Regions from separate parts of the Allobosea sp. 05T433 genome, predicted to be linked through region 2. Evidence: predicted binding sites of a transcription regulator. Region 2 holds the regulator's gene; each other region holds the start of a gene.
The links. The regulator LexA, encoded in region 2, represses DNA repair genes until DNA is damaged. The targets are predictions, from matches to a motif close to TGTTCNNNNTGTGTTCNG.
Positions count from the first base shown of each region.

Region 1: a site for LexA is predicted at 3,140-3,157, ahead of AC1DGP_RS22235 (helicase-related protein). Genes of this name have one in related genera too.
Region 3: a site for LexA is predicted at 2,034-2,051, ahead of AC1DGP_RS04605 (ATP-dependent helicase). Genes of this name have one in related genera too.

Region 1 is NZ_JBFTKS010000017.1:95,539-102,434, reverse strand. It holds gene rpmB (50S ribosomal protein L28) at 1-178, opposite strand, end outside; gene AC1DGP_RS22250 (DUF3108 domain-containing protein) at 443-1,276, shown strand; gene AC1DGP_RS22245 (haloalkane dehalogenase) at 1,273-2,196, opposite strand; gene AC1DGP_RS22240 (TetR/AcrR family transcriptional regulator) at 2,193-2,789, opposite strand; gene AC1DGP_RS22235 (helicase-related protein) at 3,256-6,585, shown strand; gene AC1DGP_RS22230 (RNA-binding S4 domain-containing protein) at 6,628-6,896, shown strand, end outside.
Region 2 is NZ_JBFTKS010000011.1:125,360-135,179, reverse strand. It holds gene AC1DGP_RS17230 (anthranilate synthase component II) at 1-168, shown strand, start outside; gene trpD (anthranilate phosphoribosyltransferase) at 182-1,195, shown strand; gene trpC (indole-3-glycerol phosphate synthase TrpC) at 1,203-2,012, shown strand; gene moaC (cyclic pyranopterin monophosphate synthase MoaC) at 2,009-2,497, shown strand; gene AC1DGP_RS17210 (molybdopterin molybdotransferase MoeA) at 2,494-3,705, shown strand; gene lexA (transcriptional repressor LexA) at 3,787-4,491, shown strand; gene AC1DGP_RS17200 (ComEC/Rec2 family competence protein) at 4,485-6,722, opposite strand; gene gltX (glutamate--tRNA ligase) at 6,881-8,299, shown strand; gene gltA (citrate synthase) at 8,569-9,820, shown strand, end outside.
Region 3 is NZ_JBFTKS010000003.1:71,039-77,934, reverse strand. It holds gene AC1DGP_RS04605 (ATP-dependent helicase) at 1-2,018, opposite strand, end outside; gene AC1DGP_RS04600 (acyl-CoA dehydrogenase family protein) at 2,137-3,792, shown strand; gene msrB (peptide-methionine (R)-S-oxide reductase MsrB) at 3,849-4,289, opposite strand; gene AC1DGP_RS04590 (BtaA family protein) at 4,451-5,701, shown strand; gene AC1DGP_RS04585 (class I SAM-dependent methyltransferase) at 5,698-6,366, shown strand; gene AC1DGP_RS04580 (potassium channel family protein) at 6,413-6,896, shown strand, end outside.

The DNA.
Region 1 (6,896 bases), on a different contig from region 2:
CGACCGTACGCAGGGCGTTCGCCGAGACACGCAGGCGCACGGAGCGACCGAGCGCGTCCGAACGGAGCGTAACATTGACGAGATTCGGCCGGAAGACGGTCTTCGTCTTGCGGTTCGAGTGGCTGACGAGGTGCCCGGTGAGGGTGGCTTTCCCGGTCAGTTCGCAACGGCGAGCCATGATATCGTTCCCTTGGAACCGGTTGTCTCAAACAAAAATGCCGACACGCGACGTGCCGGCCCACGAGCACCGGAAGTCAAATTGAAGTCGCGGGTCTATAGCCAAGGCCGGCTGCTGCGTCAAGGACCGCGACTGATTCCATAGCACGATCGGGGCGGCCGCAGCGTGGCGGCATTGCCACTCGCCAAATTCGGTAAAAGGGGTCACGATTCGGACCGATTCGCAGTGCATGCCGGTGCGAAGCATGCCGTCCGGAGGAGTTGGATGAAGCCCGCCATCGCGTCGTCCCTGGCCGGACTTGGTCTCGCTGCGCTGGCCCTGGCCTCCGGCTTTGGAGCGTCGTCGGCCGCGGCGACCTCGTTGGAGGCCAAATATGATGTCTCCCTGCTCGGCCTGACGCTCGGCACCGCCCATCTCAGCGGCGGCATCGACGGCAGCAGCTACAAGCTCGATATCGTCGCCAAGATGACGGGCCTGGTCGGCAGCTTCACGGGCGGACGCGGCTCAGGTGCCGCAACCGGCAATCTTCATGGCGGGCGCCTGTCGCCTGCGACCTTCGCGGTTTCGTCGGCGAACTCAAGCGAGAGCCGCACTGTGCGCATGGCGCTCGACGGCGGCACGGTGCAGGCCGTGGATATTGCGCCGCCGATCGACGACAAGCCCGATCGCGTGCCGCTCAACGAGAGCCACAAGCGCAATGTGGTCGATCCGATCAGCGCCTTCCTGATGCCCGTGGAGGGCAAGGGCGGGAATGGTGCCGCCTGCAACCGGACGCTGCCAATCTTCGACGGCGCTGCGCGCTATGACATCAAGCTGAGCTATTCCGGTTCGCGGCAGGTGAAGCTCGAAGGCTATAGCGGCCCGGTCACGATCTGCCAGGCGCGGTATGTGCCGATCGCAGGGCATCGCGCCCTGCGGCCGAGCACCAAGTTCATGACCGAGAATCGCGAGATCAACACCTGGCTCGCCCCCGTCAACGGCACCAATGTGATGGTGCCGATCCGCATCTCGGTGAAGACCATGATCGGGACGGCGGTCATCGAGGCCTCGAGCTTCAGGGTCGATCCGACCACCACCACGGCCGCGCGGCAGAACTAAGCCGCAGCGCGTTCACTCGCTTTCGTCGTTGCAGTAATCTCACCCAGCCAGTCACGGAGCGCCGTCCCGATTGCACCGGGGTGATCCTCCTGCAGGTAATGCGCGCCGGGGCCGAGATTGATCAGGCGGCAATCATGCAGTCCCGCCGCGAACCTATCCGCCTCGGCCGGAGAGATCAGCGCCCCGGGATCGCCGCAGAACAACAGCTTCGGATAGGTGGACGCACGTAATGCTGCGTGGTCGCGCTCGCTGATGGCATGGACATCGGCCGGGGCGCCCGCAATGGGGAGCTCGTTGGGCAGTCGGAGGATCGGCCTGCGCGATTCGGGCGTTGGAAACGGCGCTCGATAGGCATCCAGCTCTTCATCGCTCAAGGCCCGCAGGACGGCAGCGGGCAGGACCCTCTCGATAAAGACATTGTCCTCGAGAATCAGCTTCTCGCCCTGTCCCGGCGTCCGGAACGCCCTGAACAGCTCACGCGCCTGCGGCCGCTGATGGAATGCATCCCAGCTTGCAAAGGGCTGGATGAATTCCATGAAGGCCAGGCCGATCATGTCGCTGGGGTTACAGGAGGCATGGTGGAAGGCGAGTGCCGTGCCCCAGTCCTGGGCGACGATGACCATCCGTCCGAGGCCCAGTTCAGCGATGAAGGCGTCGAGATAGCGGACCTGGTCGGTGAAGCGATAGGCGATGTCCGGCTTGCCGGACTGACCGTAGCCGATCAGGTCGGGGGCAATGCAGTGCGCCAGCGGCGCGACGTGCGGAATGATATGGCGCCAGATATAGGAGGAGGTCGGGTTGCCGTGCAGGAAGAGTACGGTCGGCCCCGCAGAGCCGGCCTCGACATAGGACATGGTCGAGCCGAGGACGGGAATCTCCCGGCGCAGCCATTCGGATGCGAATCCAGGTGACTGGGTCATGGCGATGCCCTTCTTCCAAACAGCGTTGCGAAAAGGATGGCCTTGAAGCGTTCGAGCGGAACCGGGCTGCGATCGACCTTCATGCGCAGGATCGCGCCCTGCCAGGCGGTGAGCAGGAAATCAGCGAGGTCGTCGGCGCTGAAATCCGTCGCGATCTCGCCAGTGGCCTGGCCTTCGGCGATGCATGCCGCAAAGGGCTCTCGCCAAAGGACGAAGATCTCCGAGAGTCGCTGCCGCAACCGTTCGCTATTGGGAGAGGTCTCGACGCTGAAATTGCCGATCATGCATCCGCGCGACCAATCGGCGGTTTCGAGCTTGGTCGTGATCGCGTCCAGATAGCGCCGCAACCGCGCGGCTGCGGGCAGGGAGCGGTCGGCCAGGGCTTCATCGACGAGGCCGCCGACATAGGCGAAATAGCGATCGAGCACTTCCTCGGCGAATTCCTCCTTCGATCCGAAATGATTGGTGAATGAGCCAGGGCTCGCTCCGGCTGCAGCGACGATCTCGCGTATGCCGGTGGCGGAATAGCCGCTCTTCCAGAGGAGATCGCGGCCAGCGGCGAGGAGATTTTCACGAAGGGATGGCTTGCTCATGAAGGTAGAATACGTACGTACGTATTATTGTCAACACTCCGGGAAACGCCCGATCGCCAAGGTGTCGGACGGGAGGCGGGTCTCGTCCGAACGGCCCGCTGAGGCGATGGCTCAGGCTGGTTCCACGCCGTTGCGCACGCAGAAATCACACGGCGGCCCCTCGTTTCGCCGTGAGCACGACATAAATAGCGCGGAGGACTGTCGGCGCCCGGCCGTTTACGCTGGTCGCGAAAATGAGTGGATCAAGCTCGTGTCACGATTCCAGATATAGTGGTACTTGCGGCCGTCTCCGCGATATCTGGCCGTGAACGAATCCCGATTCTGCCGGAGTCAGCGATTCGGGCTTGCTTCGTTCAGGACTCGTTCCGCAGCTTAATTTCGGCGCTCCAGCTTGTGCCAAGGTAGGACGCTTTCCCCAGCGTCTGCTGCCGGCAAGGGCCCAAAGGAAACGATCGGTCGCGTCTTGATTTCAGCACGCTCTCTTCCGCCCTCGGTTCGTGCGCAGGGTGTCACAGCAGTTCTCGGGCCCACCAATACCGGCAAGACGCATCTGGCGATCGAGCGGATGGTGGCGCACCCGACCGGAATGATCGGCCTGCCGCTGCGCCTGCTGGCGCGCGAGGTCTATGGCCGCGTGGTCGAGAAGGTCGGCCCCGAGGCGGTGGCGCTGGTCACCGGCGAGGAAAAGATCAAGCCGCAGCGGCCCCGCTTCTGGGTCTGCACCGTCGAGGCCATGCCGCGCGATCTCGCCGTCGATTTCGTCGCGATTGACGAGATTCAGCTCGCCGCCGACCTCGACCGCGGTCACGTCTTCACCGACCGCCTGCTGAACCGGCGCGGTCGGGCCGAGACGATGCTGATCGGCGCGGGCACCATGAAGCCGCTGATCGAGCAGCTCATTCCCGGGGTGAACGTCGTCACGCGTCCACGCCTGTCGCAGCTCACATTTGCCGGCGACAAGAAGATCACCCGCCTGCCACGACGCAGCGCGATCGTCGCCTTCTCCGTCGAGGAGGTTTATGCGATCGCTGAACTGATCCGTCGGCAGAAGGGGGGAGCCGCCGTCGTGCTCGGCGCGCTCTCGCCGCGCACGCGCAACGCCCAGGTCGAGATCTACCAGTCGGGCGATGTCGACTATCTCGTCGCGACGGACGCCATCGGCATGGGGCTCAATCTCGATGTCGATCACATCGCCTTCGCGTCGGACCGGAAATTCGACGGCCATCATTTCCGCAAGCTGAACCCCGCGGAGTTCGGCCAGGTCGCCGGGCGCGCCGGCCGCCATCTGCGCGACGGCACCTTTGGCACGAGCGGGCGTTGCCCGCCCTTCGACGCCGAATTGGTCGAGGCGATCGAGAATCATCGTTTTGAATCGGTGCGGCAGCTGCAATGGCGCAATTCCGATCTCGATCTGCGCTCCGTCGACGGGCTGATCGCCAGCCTGAACGTCCAGCCAACCGAGCAGGGGCTGACCCGTGCGCTGATCGCAGAGGACATGACGACGCTGGAGGTTCTGGCCCGCGATGCCGATGTCAGGCCGCTGGCGCAGGGCCGTGCAGCAGTCGAGCGGCTCTGGGAGGTGTGTGGCCTGCCTGATTATCGCAAGATCGCGCCGATGCAGCACGCTGATCTCGCCACCACGCTGTATCTGCGCCTGATGCGCCACGGACGGCTCGATCCGGACTGGTATCGCGCCCAACTCGATGCGCTTGACCGGACCGATGGCGAGATCGACACGCTGTCTGCCCGCATTGCGCAGGTCCGAACTTGGACCTATGTCGCAAACCGTCCTGACTGGTTACCTGATCCAGAGCATTGGCAGGGGGTGGCGCGTCTTGTAGAGGACAAGCTGTCGGACGCTTTGCACGAGCGGCTAGCCAGCCGTTTCGTCGATCGGCGCACGAGCGTGCTGATGCGTCGTTTGCGGGAGAATGCAATGTTGGAGGCTGAGGTCACCACGACGGGCGATGTGCTCGTCGAGGGACAGCATGTCGGGATGCTTCAGGGATTTCGCTTCACGGCGGATCCCAAGGCTGGCGGGCCCGAGGCGAAAGCCTTGAACATGGCCGCGATGAAGGCGCTTGCCAGCGAGATCGAAGCGCGCGCCGCGCGTGTCGTGCTCGCGGCTGATGATGCCTTCGTGCTTTCGCATGACGGGCTGGTGCGCTGGATCGGTGAGCCGGTCGCGCGGCTTGTCGCCGGCGACAAGGTTCTGGAGCCGCGCCTGCGCCTGCTGGTCGAGGAGCACCTGACCGGACCGGCGCGCGAGCAGGTCGACGCGCGCCTCACTCTCTGGCTCAAGAATCACATCGCCCGTCTGCTTGGTGCGTTGCAGCTGCTCGAGAATGCCGAGAATGTCACCGGTATCGCGCGCGGCATCGCCTATCAGGCCGGGGAGTCGCTGGGCGTGCTGGAGCGCGCCAAGGTCGGCGAGGAGATGAAGACGCTGGATCAGGAGGGCCGCGCAGCACTCCGTCAGCTCGGCATCCGCTTCGGAGCCTTTCATCTTTACGTCCCGGCCCTGCTGAAGCCGGCACCACGTGCGCTGGCTGCCCAGCTCTGGGCGCTGAAGCATGGCGGGCCCGATACGTCGGGCCTCGACGATATTGCCCATCTAGCAGCCTCGGGTCGGACATCCTTTGCCGTCGACAAGGCGGTGCCGAAGGGTCTTTACCGTGCTGCCGGCTATCGCGTCTGCGGCGAGCGCGCCGTGCGTGTCGATATCCTCGAGCGGCTTGCTGACCTGATCCGGCCGGCTATCGCCTATCGCCCGGGCCTGACCCAGGGCCAGCCGCCCACCGGCGCGGCCGATCAGGACGGTTTTGTCGTCACCGGTGCCATGACCTCGCTGGTCGGTTGTGCGGGCGAGGATTTCGCCTCGATCCTGCGCTCCCTCGGCTATGTCTCGGCCAAGCGTCCGGGACCGGCGATTACCGTGCCGCTGGCGCAGCCACCGGTCGCGGCTACCGCTCCGGTTGCCGACGCGCCGACCGCGGAAACTACGGACGTCCCGGCTGGGCACGAGGCCGATCCGGCGGTGGTGGCCGATGAGGCCGGCGCCGGTATTGTCGACGAGCCTCTGGCCGCTACTGACATCGAGACCGCCGAGGCTGCCTCTTCGGAGGCTGCCGCGCCTGAAACGGCCGACGCCCCGACCGCGGCGGAGACTGAGCTCGAGCAAGCCGCACATCCGGTGCCAGCCGATGCCATGTCTGCTCTGCCGGCGCCTGCCGACGAGACAGCTGTCTCCGAGACGCTTGCCGCGGGAGCTCTTGCCCCTGAGGCAGCAGTTGATGTCGTTGCTGCGACCGAGGTGCAGGAAATCGAGGTCTGGCGGCCGCATCGTCACCAGGGTGGGCGCAGGCCGGAGCATGCCGGGCGCGGTCGCCGCGACGGCGCTCAGGGCGAGCGTCAGCCTGGCGCAGGGCGTGGTGAACGTCCGAACCGTGACGGCCGGCCCGACGAGCGTCGCCGCCAGGGCGATCGTGGCCGTCCGGCTGCCGCCAATGCGTCTCAAGGTGATGCTCCCCGACAGGATGCGCAGCCGCGCGAGGGTGATCAGAAGCGCAGCGGCCGGCCGCAGCGCAATGGCCGCCCCGAGCAGGGGCGTGGCCCGCGGCCGGACTTCAAGCGCGATGGACGCCCAGGTGGCCCACGCCGCGAGGAGCGCGGCAACGAGCGTTTCCAGCAGGCGTCAAAGCCGCGTCCGGCCGAGCGCGAGCCTGATCCGGATTCGCCCTTTGCGAAGCTTGCGGCTCTCAAGGCCCAGCTCGAGGGCGGCGGGCGCAAGACCTGACATGGGGCTCAACTGACCTGGGGCTGAGCGGAAAGGCTGTCCTTGCGGGAAGATCGCCAGCGTCTCGACAAGTGGCTCTGGTTCGCGCGTTTCGCCAAGACGCGCTCGGTCGCTGTGCGTCTGGTGGATGACGGCCATGTCCGCGTGAATGGTCGGCGTGCAGGGAATGCAGCGCTTGGGCTCAAGCTCGGCGACGTGCTGACACTGGCGCTGGTGCATGAGACCATAGTGGTGCGCCTGCTCGCCCTGGGCAGCAGGCGCGGTCCCTATGAGGAGGCGCAACTGCTCTATGAGCGCTTGGGGGAGAGCAC
Region 2 (9,820 bases):
GGGCAAATCATGGCGCTCTCGCACCGCTCCCTGCCGGTGCATGGCGTACAGTTTCACCCCGAGAGCATCGCCTCCGAACAGGGTGCGACGATCCTGCGCAATTTCCTCGGCCTGGCGGAACGATGGTCGCAGACACAGGACCGTGCCGCCCTTTCCGAAACAGCCTGACGTCGAAGAACCCATGGACGATTTCAAACCCTTCATCGCCAAGGTGGCGACCGGCGCCTCACTCTCCCGCGAGGAGGCGCGCGATGCCTTTGACACCATCCTGTCCGGCGAGGTCACCAATGCGCAGGCGGCCGCCTTCTTGATGGCGCTGCGCGTCCGTGGCGAGACCGTCGAGGAGATCGCCGGCGCGGTCAGCGCCATGCGCGGCAAGATGCTGCCGGTAAAAGCACCGGCCGGCGCGATCGACATCGTCGGAACCGGCGGCGACGCTTCGGGCTCCTATAACGTCTCGACGCTGGCCGCGATCATCACTGCTTCCTGCGGCGTGCCGGTCGCCAAGCATGGCAATCGCGCCGCCTCGTCACGTTCCGGAGCGGCCGACGTGCTCACCGCGCTCGGCGTCAAGGTGGGGCTCGAGCCCGCGGGCACGGAGCGCTGCATCGCCGAGGCCGGCGTCGGCTTCATGTTCGCGCCGACCCATCACGCCTCGATGCGGCATGTAGCACCGGTGCGCACAGAACTCGGCACCCGCACCATCTTCAACCTGCTCGGGCCGCTCTCCAACCCGGCCGGTGTCAAGAGGCAGCTCGTCGGCGCCTTCTCAGAGACCTGGCTCGAGCCGATGGTGCGCGTGCTGTCTGCTCTGGGCTCCGACCGCATCTGGGCCGTGAACGGCTCTGACGGCCTTGACGAGATCACCACCACCGGGCCGACCCGCGTCGTCGCGCTCGAAAAGGGCAAGATCGAGAGTTTCTCGATCAGCCCGGACGATGTCGGCCTGGCCCGTGCAAAGCCCGAGGATCTGCGCGGCGGTGAACCGGCGCAGAATGCCGAGGCGCTCCGCGCGGTTCTCGACGGCAAGAAGACGCCCTTCCGCGATATCGCGGCCTTCAATGCCGCCGCCGCGCTCGTCGTGGCCGGTCAGGCCGGTGATCTGCGCGACGGCCTCACCCGCGCGACCTCGGCGATCGACAGCGGCAAGGCCAAGGCGACGCTGACCGCACTTATCGCCAGCTCGAACGCGTGAGGACGTCATGAGCGACATCCTCGCCCGCATCGAGGCCTATAAGCGCCAGGAGATCGCCGCTGCCAAGGCCGCGGTTTCCCAGGCTGAGATCGAGCAGCGCGCCCTGGCTGCCGGCCCCGTGCGTGGCTTCACGGCCGCTCTTGCCGCGAAACACGCGGCCGGCAAGCCTGCATTGATCGCTGAGATCAAGAAGGCCAGCCCGTCCAAGGGGCTGATCCGCGCCGATTTCGACCCGCCATCGCTGGCACGCGCCTATGCCGATGGCGGCGCGGCCTGCCTGTCCGTACTGACCGATGCCCCCTCTTTCCAGGGACAGCCGGAATTCCTGCAGCAGGCGCGCATGGCAAGCGGCCTGCCCGCCCTGCGCAAGGATTTCCTCTATGACCCCTATCAGGTCTTCGAGGCTCGCGCCTGGGGCGCCGACTGTATCCTGATCATCATGGCCGGCGTCGATGACGGGACAGCCCGCGCGCTGAACGAGGCGGCAAAGTCACTCGGCATCGACGTGCTGGTCGAGGTTCACAACGAAGCTGAGCTCGATCGCGCCCTCGAGCTCGACAGCCCCTTGCTCGGCATCAACAATCGCGACCTTCGCAGCTTTGCCGTCGATCTCGCCGTCACCGAGAGACTTGCACCGCGCGTCCCCGCGGACCGCATCATCGTTGGCGAGAGCGGCATCTTCAGTCATGCCGACATCGCACGGTTGCAGCGCGCCGGCGTCAACACCTTCCTCGTCGGCGAGAGCCTGATGCGGCAGGACGATGTCGCCGCTGCGACCCGTGATCTCCTGACCGGTTCTGCGCGCAGCGCAGCATGAGCAAGCTCAGCCATCTCGACGCCAGCGGCCAGGCCCATATGGTCGATGTTGGCGACAAGGAGGAGACCTCGCGCATCGCTGTCGCCGAGGGCTGTGTCGTCATGCAGCCCGGGACCCTGGCGATCGTGCGCGATGGCGACGCCAAGAAGGGCGACGTGCTTGGCACGGCGCGCCTGGCTGGAATCATGGCCGCCAAGCGCACGCATGAACTGATCCCGCTCTGTCACCCGCTGCTGATCAGCAAGATCAGCGTCGACCTCACCCTGGACGAGACATTGCCCGGGGTGCGCGTGAGCGCTGAGGTCAAGATGAAGGGACAGACCGGCGTCGAGATGGAGGCGTTGACCGCTGTCGGCGTCGCCTGCCTCACAGTTTACGACATGGTCAAGGCGGTCGACCGGGCGATGCGGATCGAAGGCATCAGGCTCGTCCACAAGTCAGGTGGAAAATCCGGCACCTTCGATCTCCCGGAAACTGCGCGATGAGCCTCACGCCCGTCCCCGTCGCCCTGAAGGCGCTAATCGACAGCGTTCCGGCACCGACACCATCAGAAACCCTGCCACTCGCACAATGCGTAGGGCGCGTGCTCGCCGCCGACCTGCAGGCGCTTCGGACCCAGCCCCCCTTTGCCAACTCCGCAATGGACGGATACGCCGTTCGCGCAGACGATATTGCGCCGGCAAATGAATTGCGTGTCATCGGCGAATCGGCTGCCGGTCGTTCCTTCTCAGGGATGGTCCGCTCCAATGAGGCTGTTCGCATCTTCACCGGTGCTCCGATTCCGGAGGGCGCCGATACGATCTTGATTCAGGAGAATGCGGACGGCGTCGGCACTGCGACGATCCGCGTGCGCGAGGGCGCCGAGCGCGGCAAGTTCGTTCGTCAGGCAGGATTGGACTTCTCCGAGGGCGAGGTGTTGCTTCTCGCCGGCAGCCGGCTCGACAGTGCGAGCCTCGGCCTCGCGGCAGCCATGGGCCACCCCATGCTCACTGTGCGTCGCAAGCCACTGGTCGCGATCCTCGCGACTGGCGACGAACTGGTCCAGCCCGGCGAGCCGGTTGGACCCGACCAGATCGTCGCGTCCAACAGTTTTGCGCTCGCCGCGCTGGTCGAGCAGGCCGGCGGCACGGCGCTCGATCTCGGGATTGCCCGCGATGATCATGCCGATCTCGCCGACAAGATTGGCCAGGCACGGAAGGCCGATGCCGATGTGCTGATCACCCTCGGAGGAGCCTCGGTAGGTGAGCACGATCTCGTCCAGGCAGCGTTGATCGGTCAAGGCATGGCGCTCGGCTTCTGGAAGATCGCCATGCGGCCGGGCAAGCCGATGATGATGGGCCGCCTCGGCCGCATGGTCGCGCTCGGCCTGCCCGGAAACCCCGTCTCGTCCATCGTTTGCGGACATCTCTTCGTCGTGCCCCTGCTCAGGACCCTCCTGGGCGTACCGGAACCGGAGCGCGATCTGAGTGAGCCTGCAATCGTCGGAAGAAATTTGCCGGCAAATGATGAGCGGCGAGACTATATGAGGTCGGAACTGACGCTCACTCCGGAAGGATGGCTGGCAACGCCCTTCGCCAAGCAGGATTCGTCGATGCTGGCCACTCTTGCCCGCGCCGACGCGCTACTCATTCGCGAATCGTTTGCTGCGCCGGCAAACAAAGGCGACAACTGCCGGATCATCCGCCTACGCTGAGCGCGCTTGCGGAACACAACGCGAACCTGTATGGTGTTCGTGCTTTGTTTCGATTCCATACAAAGAGCGCCGGCGGGAACCATGCTGACACGCAAACAGTTCGAACTGCTTCGTTTCATCCAGGAACGCCTGCGCGAGACAGGGGTGCCCCCCTCCTTCGACGAGATGAAGGACGCGCTCGATCTGCGCTCCAAGTCCGGTATCCATCGCCTGATCATGGCGCTGGAGGAGCGCGGGTTCATTCGCCGCCTTCCCAATCGAGCCCGAGCGCTGGAGATCATAAAGCTGCCCGAAGGGGCCGGCGGCCCTCAGGCGACGCGCGGACGGTTCAGCCCCTCCGTCGTCCAAGGGGGGCTTGGCAAGGTCCGGCCGATCGCACCGCCCCCGGACGAAGATGTGCGCTCCACGGTTGCGATTCCGGTCATGGGGCGGATTGCCGCCGGTACACCGATTTCCGCCATCCAGAGCCGCAGCCATACCGTGGCACTGCCTGCCGACATGCTTGGCCCCGGTGAACATTTTGCCCTCGAGGTTCGCGGCGACTCGATGGTGGAAGCCGGCATTCTCGACGGCGATACGGTGGTGATCAAGCGTCAGGACACGGCCAATACCGGGGATATCGTCGTGGCTCTGATCGATGACGAGGAAGCAACGCTGAAGCGACTGCGCAAGCGCGGCTCCTCGATCGCGCTCGAGGCTGCCAATCCCGCCTATGAGACAAGGGTGCTGGGACCGGACCGCGTCAAGATTCAGGGCCGCCTGGTCAACCTGATGCGGCGCTACTGAAGCGGCTCGTGTTCTTCGACAGCCGCCAGCGGCAAAGCCGGCGTGCTTGCAGGCCGCTCCCGCTTGCGGCTCCAGGGACGATCGACACCATCCTGCTCTGATAGATGGGCGCGCCAGCCGCCCTTGTTGCCGACAAGGGCGGTCGCGCCATCGCGCGACAATGCCCTGCGGTCGATCAGTCGTGCTGCGCACGGAGCGTTCCACGGAATCGGCGTGATGACCAGATCGGCGCGCCGACAGTCCTCGACGATGGCCAGGCGATCACGTGCAAAGGCAACGCTTCGTCCATCCTTGCTGCGGACGACACAACCCAACGTGTCGCAGGCCGCGCCTTCCCGCAGGCTGTTGTCGTCAGTCCGGCGATTATCGCCATCTGCGTTCAGCCATTGCTGCAGCACGAAGCGGCTCGGTTGCCCCGCCAGGATCATGCGACCATCGCCCCCGCGGACCAGGATGCCGGAACCATCGCGTTCGATCAGGATGTCGGGCCTGTCGGGCTTCGCTGCCACGAGCAGTCCCGCGATCAGGGGGGCGACGGCCAGGAAGCGCAGCGGTGTCGTCCAGAGCGTGATCCAGAGAAGCGCAGCGGCAAAGCATGCGAGCGCCGCGGCCCCGAATGCAGGAATGATCACCGCGGAGTGGTCGAATCCCGCAACCCAGCGCGCGGATTGCAGCACATAGTCCGAAGCGACTCCCATGAGCGCCCAAGCCGGCCAATCCAGGCCGAAGGGATAGGCGAGCACGCCGAAGACAGCGGCAGGCATGACGATCAGGGAAACGAAGGGCAAGGCGAGCGCATTGCCGAGCAGACCGAAGGGGTTGAAGGTCTGGAAGTGATAGGCACCGAACGGTGCGGTTGCGACCGTCGCCAGCACGGTCGTGACCGTGAGCCCGACCACCGCGATCCAGATCGGCCGTAGCGGCCAAGGCAGGTTCGCCGGCGCCTCGGAGTGGCCGCGATCCTCCCAGCGCTCGGCAAAGGCGATCAGCGCCGCGACAGCGCCAAAGGACATCTGGAAGCTTGGACCAAGCAGCGCGTCAGGCTCGCGCAGCAGAACGATCATCGCAGCGAGAGCCAGATTGCGCATGCTGAGCGCCGGGCGATCGACGAGAATCGCACCGAGCATGACCAATGTCATGATCAGCGAGCGCACCGTCGCGACCTCGGCTCCCGAGAAGATGCAATAAGCCGTGGCGCCGAGCATCGCGGCCAGGGCGGCGAGTTTCTTTATGGGCCAGCGCAATGCCAGCGTTTGCGATAGCGCCAGCAGGCCACGGACCAGGCCGAAGATCGTGGCGGAGGCCAGCACCATGTGAAGGCCCGAGATCGAGATGATATGATAGATTCCGGCCGCGCGGAGGTCGATATTGGTCGCCTCCGTGATGAGGCCGCGCTTGCCAGTAACCAGCGACGCCGCCATCGCGCCAGCCTGCCCTCCCCCGATCCCGGCGATGCGCTCCGTCAGGGCATTGCGCGCCCGGTCGACCGTCGCGCGTATCTGAAGCTCGAGCGGTGGCTGCAAGGGTGGTGGGGCGAGCGTGATCTTTCCGGGGATGGTCCCGACTGCACCAAGCCCTCGGAAGAAGGCGTCGCGCCCGAAGTCGTAGCCACCTGGTCGCACTGGACCGGGCGGCGGCAGGAGGCGCGCGACGGCAGCGATGTGATCGCCCGGCGAAACCGAACCACCTTTGACGTTGACCCGAACCCGCCGTGGCAGGCGTTCAGGCTCCACCCCGGCAATGCCGGTCACCAGGATCACGAGGCGCGCGCCGGCGTCGCGCGCCTCGACCGATTCGACAAAGCCGGTGAGTTGTCCCACGCGCATTCGATCGAGCATCGGTGCTGCGATCGTCGCCGTGCGCCAGGCCGCGGCACCAAAGCCGGCGAAGATGGCAGCAAGGCCGACGCAAGCGAGCATGACCGGGCGTCGGGCGCGCGACAGCGCTGCCATCGCAGCGGAGACGCCAAAGCCGGAGAGCGGGACCCAGAAGGATGGCTCGCGATCAGCCGCGAAATAGAGCAGAATGCCGGCTCCCATCAGCACCGGCAGCCAGAGAAACAGCCTTCTTCGTCCGGCCTCGATCGCGATGGCGCCCAGGAAGCGCGCGCGCCATTCGGCGAGAAACAACCGAATGGCAGCGTCCTGAAACCATATCTCGGGAATGCGGAATGGTACGGCGCGAACACGCGCGCCGCGCAGCCGGCTCGGGTCTGGCGGCGCCTCGCGCATAGGCCGTCCCTCGGTCAGCCAACCAGATGCGATCTTGCGCTTAACGTCGGCCCCATCAGCATGTTACAGGGGCGGCGTCGGTTGTCATGTCCCTTCGACGTCTTGTTCCTCTGCCGCTCTGTCGGCCTCATTTCCCGTCCTGCCGGAGCCTGCCTTTCATGAGTGATGCGGTCGTTACGCGCTTCGCGCCGTCTCCAACCGGATTCCTGCATATCGGCGGCGCGCGTACCGCGCTGTTCAACTGGCTCTATGCCCGTCGCCATGGCGGCAAGATGCTGCTGCGCATCGAGGACACCGACCGCGAACGCTCGACCGAGCCGGCCATCGCGGCGATTCTCGACGGCCTGTCCTGGCTTGGCCTCGATTGGGACGGCGAGACCGTCTACCAGTTCGCCCGTGCGGCCCGGCACCGCGAGGTCGCCGAGCAGATGCTCGCCGCCGGGAAGGCCTATTATTGCTATGCGACACCGCAGGAACTCGAGGAGATGCGCGAGAAGGCGCGCGCCGAGGGCCGTCCCATGCGCTATGACGGACGCTGGCGCGATCGCGATCCGGCAACCGCGCCGGCCGGCGTGAAGCCGGTCATCCGCCTGCGCGCGCCGCAGACCGGAGAGACGGTGGTCGAGGACGAGGTGCAGGGCCGCGTCGTCTGGCAGAACGAGAATCTCGACGACCTCGTGCTGCTGCGTTCCGACGGCAACCCGACCTATATGCTCGCTGTCGTCGTGGACGACCATGACATGGCCGTGACCCATGTCATCCGTGGCGACGACCATCTCACCAACGCCGCCCGCCAGACCCAGATCTACCAGGCGATGGGCTGGCGCGTGCCGAGCATGTCGCATATCCCGCTGATCCATGGGGCGGACGGCGCGAAGCTCTCCAAGCGCCATGGTGCGCTCGGTGTCGATGCCTATCGCTCCATGGGCTATCTGCCGGTGGCCCTGCGCAACTACCTCCTCCGGCTGGGCTGGAGCCATGGCGACCAGGAGATCTTCTCGACCGAAGAGATGGTCTCGCTGTTCAATCTTTCCTCGATCGGCCGTTCCCCGGCACGCTTCGACTACGCGAAGCTGGAGAGCCTGAACGGGCTCTACATGCGCCAGTCCGATGATCGTGACCTGCTTGATGCACTGAAGAGCATCTTGCCGGAAATCGGCCCCGCGCACGGCCTCGGCCCCGAGCTCGATCCGGCTCTCGAAGCCAAGCTTCTTGCTGCGATGCCGGGATTGAAGGAGCGAGCCAAGACGCTGATCGAGCTGCTCGACAGCGCCTCCTATCTTTTTTCCAAGCGTCCGCTCGCACTCGATCAGAAGGCGGCGACGCTGCTGGACGAGGGCGCCCGCCAGCGCATGCCCAGCCTGGCAGAGAAGCTTGCCGCGGTGAACGACTGGACACCGGCTCCGCTCGAGGCCGCGGTCCGGGCCTTCGCCGAAGAACATGCCCTCAAGCTCGGACAGGTGGCGCAGCCGCTGCGGGCCGCACTCACCGGACGGAGCCAGTCGCCCGGCCTGTTCGATGTGATGGCGGTGCTCGGCCGCGAGGAAACGCTCGCTCGTCTCAGCGATCAAACGTGATCAAAGGCGGGGCAGCCCCGCCTTTGTGATTGGTTGAACCCCAAGGGCAAATGGGCTAGTGACGCCCCATATGCCGAGGGTGTCCGAAGCGGCGCCCCGGTATGAATATTGCTTTAATATCAGTCGGATGTACCTTCCTTTGCCTGCAATCCCGTCACATGGCCGTTACGCAGAGCCACTCGGATGATGATTGCCGTTCCGGCACCCATTCGTGCCGGCTCGGATGGAACGAAGATTGATCAGCAGCGAGCCTGAAAGGATCGGTATCGATGAGCGGAACCAACAGCCAGCTGAGTGTGGACGGCAAGACCGTCGACCTGACGGTCAAGACCGGATCGATCGGCCCATCCGTCATCGACATCAGCAAGCTCTACGCACAAACCGGGATGTTCACCTATGACCCCGGCTTCACCTCGACCGCGAGCTGCGAGTCGGAGATCACCTATATCGATGGCGACGAGGGCGTTCTGCTCCATCGCGGCTATCCAATCGAGCAGCTTGCCGAGCATGGCGACTTTCTCGAGACCTGCTATCTCTTGCTTTACGGAGACCTGCCGACCGCGGCGCAGAAGGCGGATTTCGACTACCGCGTGACGCGCCACACCATGGTGCACGAGCAGATGGCCCGCTTCTTCCAGGGCTTCCGACGCGATGCGCATCCGATGGCGGTGCTGGTGGCCTCGGTCGGCGCGATGTCGGCCTTCTATCACGACTCGACCGACATCTCGGACCCGCAGCAGCGCATGATCGCGTCGATGCGGATGATCGCCAAGCTGCCGACGCTGGCTGCGATGGCCTTCAAGTACACGATCGGCCAGCCCTTCGTGTATCCGCTGAACTCGCTGGACTACACCTCGAATTTCCTGCGCATGTGCTTCGCGGTGCCGGCGGAGGAGTACAAGGTCAATCCGGTCCTGTCGCGCGCGCTTGACCGCATCTTCATCCTGCACGCCGACCACGAGCAGAACGCCTCGACCTCGACCGTGCGTCTTGCCGGTTCCTCGGGCGCCAATCCCTTCGCCTGCATCGCAGCCGGCATCGCCTGCCTCTGGGGCCCTGCGCATGGCGGCGCCAACGAGGCGGCCCTCAAGATGCTCGAGGAGATCGGGTCGGTCGACAACATCCCGAAATACATCGCCAAGGCGAAGGACAAGAATGATCCGTTCCGCCTGATGGGCTTCGGGCACCGCGTCTACAAGAACTACGACCCGCGCGCCAAGATCATGCAGAAGACGACGCATGAGGTGCTGAACGAGCTCGGCATCAAGGACGATCCGCTCCTCGATGTCGCGATCGAACTCGAGCGCATCGCGCTCAGCGACAGCTACTTCATCGAGAAGAAGCTCTATCCGAACATCGATTTCTATTCGGGCATCACCTTGAAGGCGATGGGCTTCCCGACCTCGATGTTCACCGCGCTCTTCGCACTCGCCCGCACCGTCGGCTGGATCGCGCAGTGGAAGGAAATGATCGAGGATCCGTCCCAGCGGATCGGCCGCCCGCGCCAGCTCTATACCGGCT
Region 3 (6,896 bases), on a different contig from region 2:
CCGTAGCCGCCCTGGCTATAGGTACACGGCGCCTGCACGACCTCGACATGCTCCTCCGGCAACTCGTCGATGAAGCGGCTCGGCAGGCTCGATTGCCAGAGGCCGTGAATCCGACGGTTCGAGGCGAAGAGGAGCTTCAGGCGCTTGCGGGCCCGGGTCAGGCCGACATGGGCGAGGCGGCGCTCTTCTTCCAGCCCGGCGCGGCCGCTTTCGTCGAGCGCGCGCTGGTTCGGGAACAGGCCTTCCTCCCAGCCGGGCAGGAAGACAGTATCGAATTCGAGCCCCTTGGCCGCGTGCAGTGTCATGATGCTGACGCGCGCCCCGGCCTCGCCACCATCGGCATCCATCACCAGCGAGACGTGCTCAAGGAAGGCCGGCAGGTCTGGGAACTCGTCCAGAGAGCGCACCAGTTCCTTGAGGTTCTCGAGGCGGCCGGCGGCATCGGCCGAGCGATCCTTCTGCCACATCTCGGTATAGCCGGATTCCTCCAGCACCTGCTCGGCAAGCTCGCCCTGCTTCATGTGTTCGGCCTTGGTCGACCAGCGGGCAAAGGCCTCGACCAGTTCGCGCAGCGCGGTGCGGGCCTTCGGCTTCAGTTCCTCGGTCTCGACCACGGCACGGGCCGATTGCAGCAGCGACAGGCCGGTTGCCCGGGCGTGGTTGTGCAGAAGCTGGACCGTCGCGTCGCCCAGCCCGCGCTTCGGCACATTGACGATGCGCTCGAAGGCGAGATCATCGGTCTGGCTCACCACGCAGCGCAGATAGGCCATGGCGTCGCGGATTTCGGCCCGCTCATAGAAGCGTGGGCCGCCGATGACGCGATAGGGCACGCCGACATGGACGAAGCGCTCCTCGATCTCGCGCATCTGGGCGGAGATGCGGACGAGGATGGCGACCTCGGCAAGGTTTTCGCCCTTGCTCTGCATCGCCTCGATCTCGTCGCTGATCAGGCGGGCTTCCTCCTGGCTGTCCCAGGCGCCGGTGATCGTGACCTTCTCCCCGGCTTCGTCCTCGGTGCGCAATGTCTTGCCGAGCCGGCCTTCGTTGCGGGCAATCAGTTTTGAGGCGGTGGCGAGGATATGCCCGGTCGAGCGGTAGTTCCGTTCCAGCCTGACCACGACCGCGCCGGGAAAATCGTGCTCGAAGCGCAGGATGTTGTCGACCTCGGCGCCGCGCCAGCCATAGATCGACTGGTCGTCGTCGCCGACGCAGGCGATGTTGCGCCGGCCCTGCGCCAGCAGGCGCAGCCAGAGATACTGGGCGGTGTTGGTGTCCTGATATTCGTCGACCAGGATGTAGCGGAAGCGCTCATGATAGGTCGCGAGCACATCGGCATGCTCCCGGAACAGCGTCAGGCAGTGCAGCAGCAGATCGCCGAAATCGACTGCGTTCAGCGTCTTCAGCCGCTCCTGATAGGCGGCATAAAGGGCGCCGCCCTTGCCTCCGGCGAAGACGCCGGCTTCACCCGGCGGCACGTCCTTGGGGGCAAGCCCGCGGTTCTTCCAGCTGTCGATGAAGCCCGCCAGCATGCGGCCGGGCCAGCGCTTCTCGTCGATCCCGGCGGCCGTGATGACCTGCTTCATAAGGCGAATCTGGTCGTCGGTATCGAGAATGGTGAAGTCCGAGCGCAGATCGAGGAGCTCGGCATGGCGGCGCAGGATCTTGGCCGAGATCGAGTGGAAGGTGCCGAGCCAGGGCATGCCTTCGGCCACGGGGCCGACGAGGCTTGCGATGCGCTCCTTCATCTCGCGCGCTGCCTTGTTGGTGAAGGTCACCGAGAGGATCTGGGACGGATAGGCGCGGTTGGTGGCGATCAGATGGGCGATGCGCGTGGTCAGCACACGGGTCTTGCCGGTGCCGGCGCCTGCCAGGACCAGAACAGGGCCATCCGTGGCCTCGACCGCTTGCCGCTGCTCCGGGTTGAGGCCTGCCAGATAGCCTGCCGCCGGCTGTGCGGCGGCGCGGGCGGCGAGGCCGCCGGGGCGGGGCAGAGGGGCGGACGTGGTGTGATCGGACAAGGCTTCAGGTCGCTTTGATCGTGATTCGTTCCAGAGGCAATATAGGCTGTCGCGCCGCAGATTGCTGGATAAGGCTGTTGGGCGTTGAATGCTCGCCCGATCGTCAGGACGCGCCGCGATGAATGTGGATATCGCCTCCCGCCATTCCACCCATGAAGTGACGAACCAGGTTCCCATACTGTGCGATTACGACGCCTTCGCGGCTGATCCCGTGTTGCAGGCGGCGGCCACCGCCTTCGATGCAGGCTGGGCCTCGGAGCGCCTGCACGCGGCAGGGCGCATTGTCGGCTCGGCGCAGGTGCAGGACCTGGCGCGACTGGCGAACAGGTTCCCGCCCGAACTCAGGACGCATGACCGGTTCGGCAACCGCATCGACCAGATCGAGTTCCATCCGGCCTGGCACGAATTGATGGGGCTTGCGATCGAGCAGGAGACCCATTCGCTCGCATGGAACAGGCCGGGCCCGGGCGCACAGGTGGCGCGTGCTGCGCTCTCCTATCTCTGGAGTCAGGGCGAAAGCGGCATCTGCTGCCCGATCAGCATGACCTATGCCGCGATCCCGGTCCTGAGGCAGGAACCCGACCTCTGGAGCAAGTGGGGCGCCCTGGTCAGCTCCAACCGCTATGACCGCCGCCAGACGACCGCCTCCGCCAAGACAGGGGCGACCGTCGGCACGGCAATGACCGAGAAGCAGGGAGGCTCTGACCTGCGCCAGACCCAGACCATCGCCGAGGACAATGGCGACGGGACATGGTCCCTGACCGGGCACAAGTGGTTCTTCTCGGTGCCGCATTCCGACCTGTTCCTGACCTTGGCCCGAACCGCCGAGGGCATTTCCTGCTTCGTCGTGCCGGGCTGGCTGCCGGACGGCTCGCGCAACGGCGTGGCGATCCAGCGGCTCAAGGACAAATGCGGCAATCGCTCGAATGCCTCGTCCGAGGTCGAATTCCGCGGTGCGATCGGCCAGATGATCGGCGAGCCAGGCCGGGGCCTGCGCACCGGCCTGGCGATGAACCAGGGCTCCCGGCTGGACATTGCGGCGGCGTCGGCCGGGCAGATGCGGCTCGCCGTTTCGCTGGCGGCGCATCACGCGGCCCATCGGCGCGCCTTCCAGCGCGGGCTGATCGATCAGCCGATCATGCAGAACGTGCTGGCCGATCTTGCGATCGAGGCCGAGGCTGCAGCCTGGCTCGCCTTTCGGCTGTTTGCGGCGCTCGACCGTCAGGAAACGAGCGAGAGCGACCGGTTGCTGGCGCGGATCGGCGCGCCGATTGCGAAATACTGGGTCTCGAAGCGCGCGCCGGCGGTGGTGGTCGAGGCGCTGGAATGCCATGGCGGCAACGGCTTTATCGAGGAAAACCCCATGGCCCGGCTCTATCGGGAGGCGCCGCTCAACAGCGTCTGGGAGGGCTCGGGCAACGTCATTTGTCTCGATGTGCTGCGCTCGCTGGAGCGAGAGCCGGGCTCTCTCGTGGCGCTGATCGAGGAGATGCGACGCGCGGCCGGCGCCGACAATCGCTTTGATGCGCATTTGAGCGCGCTGGAGTCGGAGATACCCACTTTGGTGCGAAGCGAAGGACAGGCGCGGCGGCTGGTCGAGCGGCTGGCGCTGGCGCTGCAGGCCTCGTTGCTGCTGCGCCACGCACCTCACATGGTCGCAGACGCCTTCATCGCGACGCGGCTCGAGGGGCGCTGGTCGGGCCATTTCGGCGATCTGCCGGCGTCCGTGGATGCTGCCGCGCTGGCGCATCGGGCCGTCCCGGCGGTGGAATAGCACTCACGCGTTTGCGCGGCCGCCCTCCCGAAGGGGAGCGCGGCCGGCCGACTGGCTCAGGCCTCGGCCGGAGCGAAATCCATCGCCACGCCATTGATGCAGTAGCGCAGTCCGGTCGGTGGCGGGCCGTCAGGGAAGACATGGCCGAGATGGCCGCCGCAGCGGGCGCAATGCACCTCGGTGCGCTGCATCATGTAGCTATTGTCCTCGCTGATACCGACCGCACCCTCCAGTGGCTGGTCGAAGCTCGGCCAGCCCGTGCCGCTCTCGAATTTCTTGCCGGACTGGAACAAGGGGTTGCCGCAACCGGCGCAGGTGAACCGCCCGGCGCGCTTCTCGAAATTCAAGGCGCAGGAGCCGGCGCGCTCGGTGCCATGCCCGCGCAGCACGTGGTACTGCTCCGGGGTCAGGCGGCGGCGCCACTCCTCGTCGGTCAACTGGAATTCGAACTCACCGGCTTCCCTGACCTTGCCGCCGAACAGTCCGGACAGTCCCATCGTCATTCTCCCGTTCAAAGGTTTCGGGCGGAATATGGGGATGATTGCGCTCCACGTCAGCCCGCCCTCACGGATAGCTGATCCGCAAGGCGCGTCACCCAACCGTCACGCGACTCCTCTAGTCGGCTCGCCATCACAACGGACCGCGCGAGGAACGAAGAATGCAGACGGCGCGTACGGTTCGGCGGGAAACCACAATGGGCCTGACCACGGCGGTGCATCGCAGCAAGCCGCTGTCGCGGGCGGGGATGTTGGAGCGCCTGTTCACCCTGGCCTTTTCCGGGCTCGTCTATCCGCAGATCTGGGAAGACCCGGTCGTCGACATGGAGGCACTGGACCTGCGCCCCGATGATCATGTCGTGGCAATCGCGTCCGGCTCCTGCAACATCCTGTCCTATCTCACCGCCAACCCGGCGAAGATCAGCGCTGTCGATCTGAATGGCGCCCATATCGCGCTCGGCAAGCTCAAGCTCGCCGCACTCGACAGCCTGGCAGGCCATGAGCAGTTCCTGCGCTTTTTCGGCGAGGCGCAATCGCAGGCGAATATCGCGCTCTATGACGCCGAGATCGCGCCACGCCTCGATGCCGTCTCTCGCAGCTACTGGGAAGGCCGCAGCCTGAGCGGGCGCCGGCGCATCCAGGTCTTTGCCCGCAATTTCTACCGGTACGGCCTGCTCGGCCGTTTCATCGGGGCTGGACATCTCCTTGGCCGTACGCTCGGCTGCGATCCGCGCGTGATGCTGCAGGCTCGCGACATGGCCGAGCAGCGCGCCCTGTTCGACAGGCATATCGCTCCCGTCTTCGACAAGCCCCTGGTGCGTTGGCTGGTGCGCCAGCCGGCCTCGCTCTATGGGCTGGGCATCCCGCCGGCCCAGTACAAGGCCCTCGCGGCTGACGGCGACGCCGGGATACGCGGCGTGCTCCGGCGCCGGCTTGAAAGGCTGGCCTGCGGCTTCGACCTGAAGTCGAACTATTTTGCCCGGCAGGCCTTTGGACGGGGCTATGCGACGGACGAGAACGCATCCTTGCCGCCCTATCTTGAAAGCCGGAATTTCGCGGCCGTTCGAGAGCGGGCGGGCCACGTCGCCTATCACCAGAGCGCGATCACGGCCTTTCTCGAGAGCCAGCCTGCGAAGAGCTGCGATGCCTATGTGCTGCTCGATGCTCAGGACTGGATGAATGATGCGGATCTCACGGCGCTCTGGACGCAGATCACGCGCACGGCGCGACCCGGCGCCCGCGTAATCTTCCGGACGGCTGCCGATGAGCGGCTGCTGCCGGGCCGGGTGCCGGCCTCGATTCTCGCGCAATGGCGCTATGAGGAAGCACGCAGCCGCGAGCTTGGAGCGCGCGATCGCTCGTCGATCTATGGCGCCTTCCATCTCCATGTGCTGCAGGGGGCGGTGGCATGAGCGCTGGCCGCGCCACGACCGAGGCCGCCGGCCTGATGGACCGGATGTATCGCCACCAGCGCCATATCTATGACGCCAGCCGCAAATTCTATCTGCTTGGCCGGGACCGGCTCATCGCCGAGCTCGATCCTGCGCCGGGCAGCGCGATCCTGGAAATCGGCTGCGGCACAGGGCGCAACCTGATCAAGCTCGCCCGGACCTATCCGGGCACGCAGTGCTACGGTCTCGACGTCTCGGCCGAGATGCTCGCGACGGCGGAGAGAAGCGTGGCACGATCGGGGCTCTCGGAGCGCATCCATCTGGCACAGGCAGACGCGACCTGCTTCGACGCGGCGGCCCTGTTCGGGCGCGATGGATTTGATCGCATCGTCATCTCCTATGCGCTCTCGATGATTCCCCCCTGGCGGGGCGTGATCGCTCAGGCGCTGCGGACGCTGACGGCAACCGGTTCACTGCATATCGTCGATTTCGGCGACCAGACCGGCTTGCCTGCGTCGTTCAGGGCCGTGCTGAATCGCTGGCTGACATTGTTTCACGTCACGCCAAGGCATGATCTGCCCGAGGCAATCGCCGAATTGTCGCGGATCGAGGGCGTCGAGAGCCGCACGACCCGGCTCCTTCGCGGCTACGCCATCCATGCCGTGGCAACGCGGCGGGCCGCCTGAGCAGCGGGTGCTGGACGCGCCATCCTTTGGCCTGTAACGCCATGGAATGGCCGAGGATACGACGTCTGTTCGCAGGGAAGGGCAGGTCGAAAGACTGCGGGACGGCCTGCGCCAGCTCTACCATGGCCGCTCTCCCGGGGCGATGCGCTTTCAGCTTGCGACAGCGGTCGTCGACCTGCTGATCATCGCCTTCTTCATCGCGACACCGCTGATCCGCGAACGGCCGCTCTTCTATTGGCTCGATTACTCCGTCGCCGTGATCATGGTCATCGAGATCGGCGCGCGAATGCTGGCCTCCTCGAAGATTCCGCGCTTGCTGCGCCGGCCGAGCATGCTGCTCGATCTCTTCATCCTGGCAACACTGCTCGCGCCGCAATGGCTGGAGAATTTCGGCTTCCTGCGCATCCTGCGGCTCTGGTCGCTGTCACAGCGTGGGCTGATCTGGGAACGGCTGCGCGCTGCGGGCTACCCCGAGTGGGAAAGCGCAGCACGGGCGGTGGTCAATATCGTGACCTTCCTGTTCGTGGTGA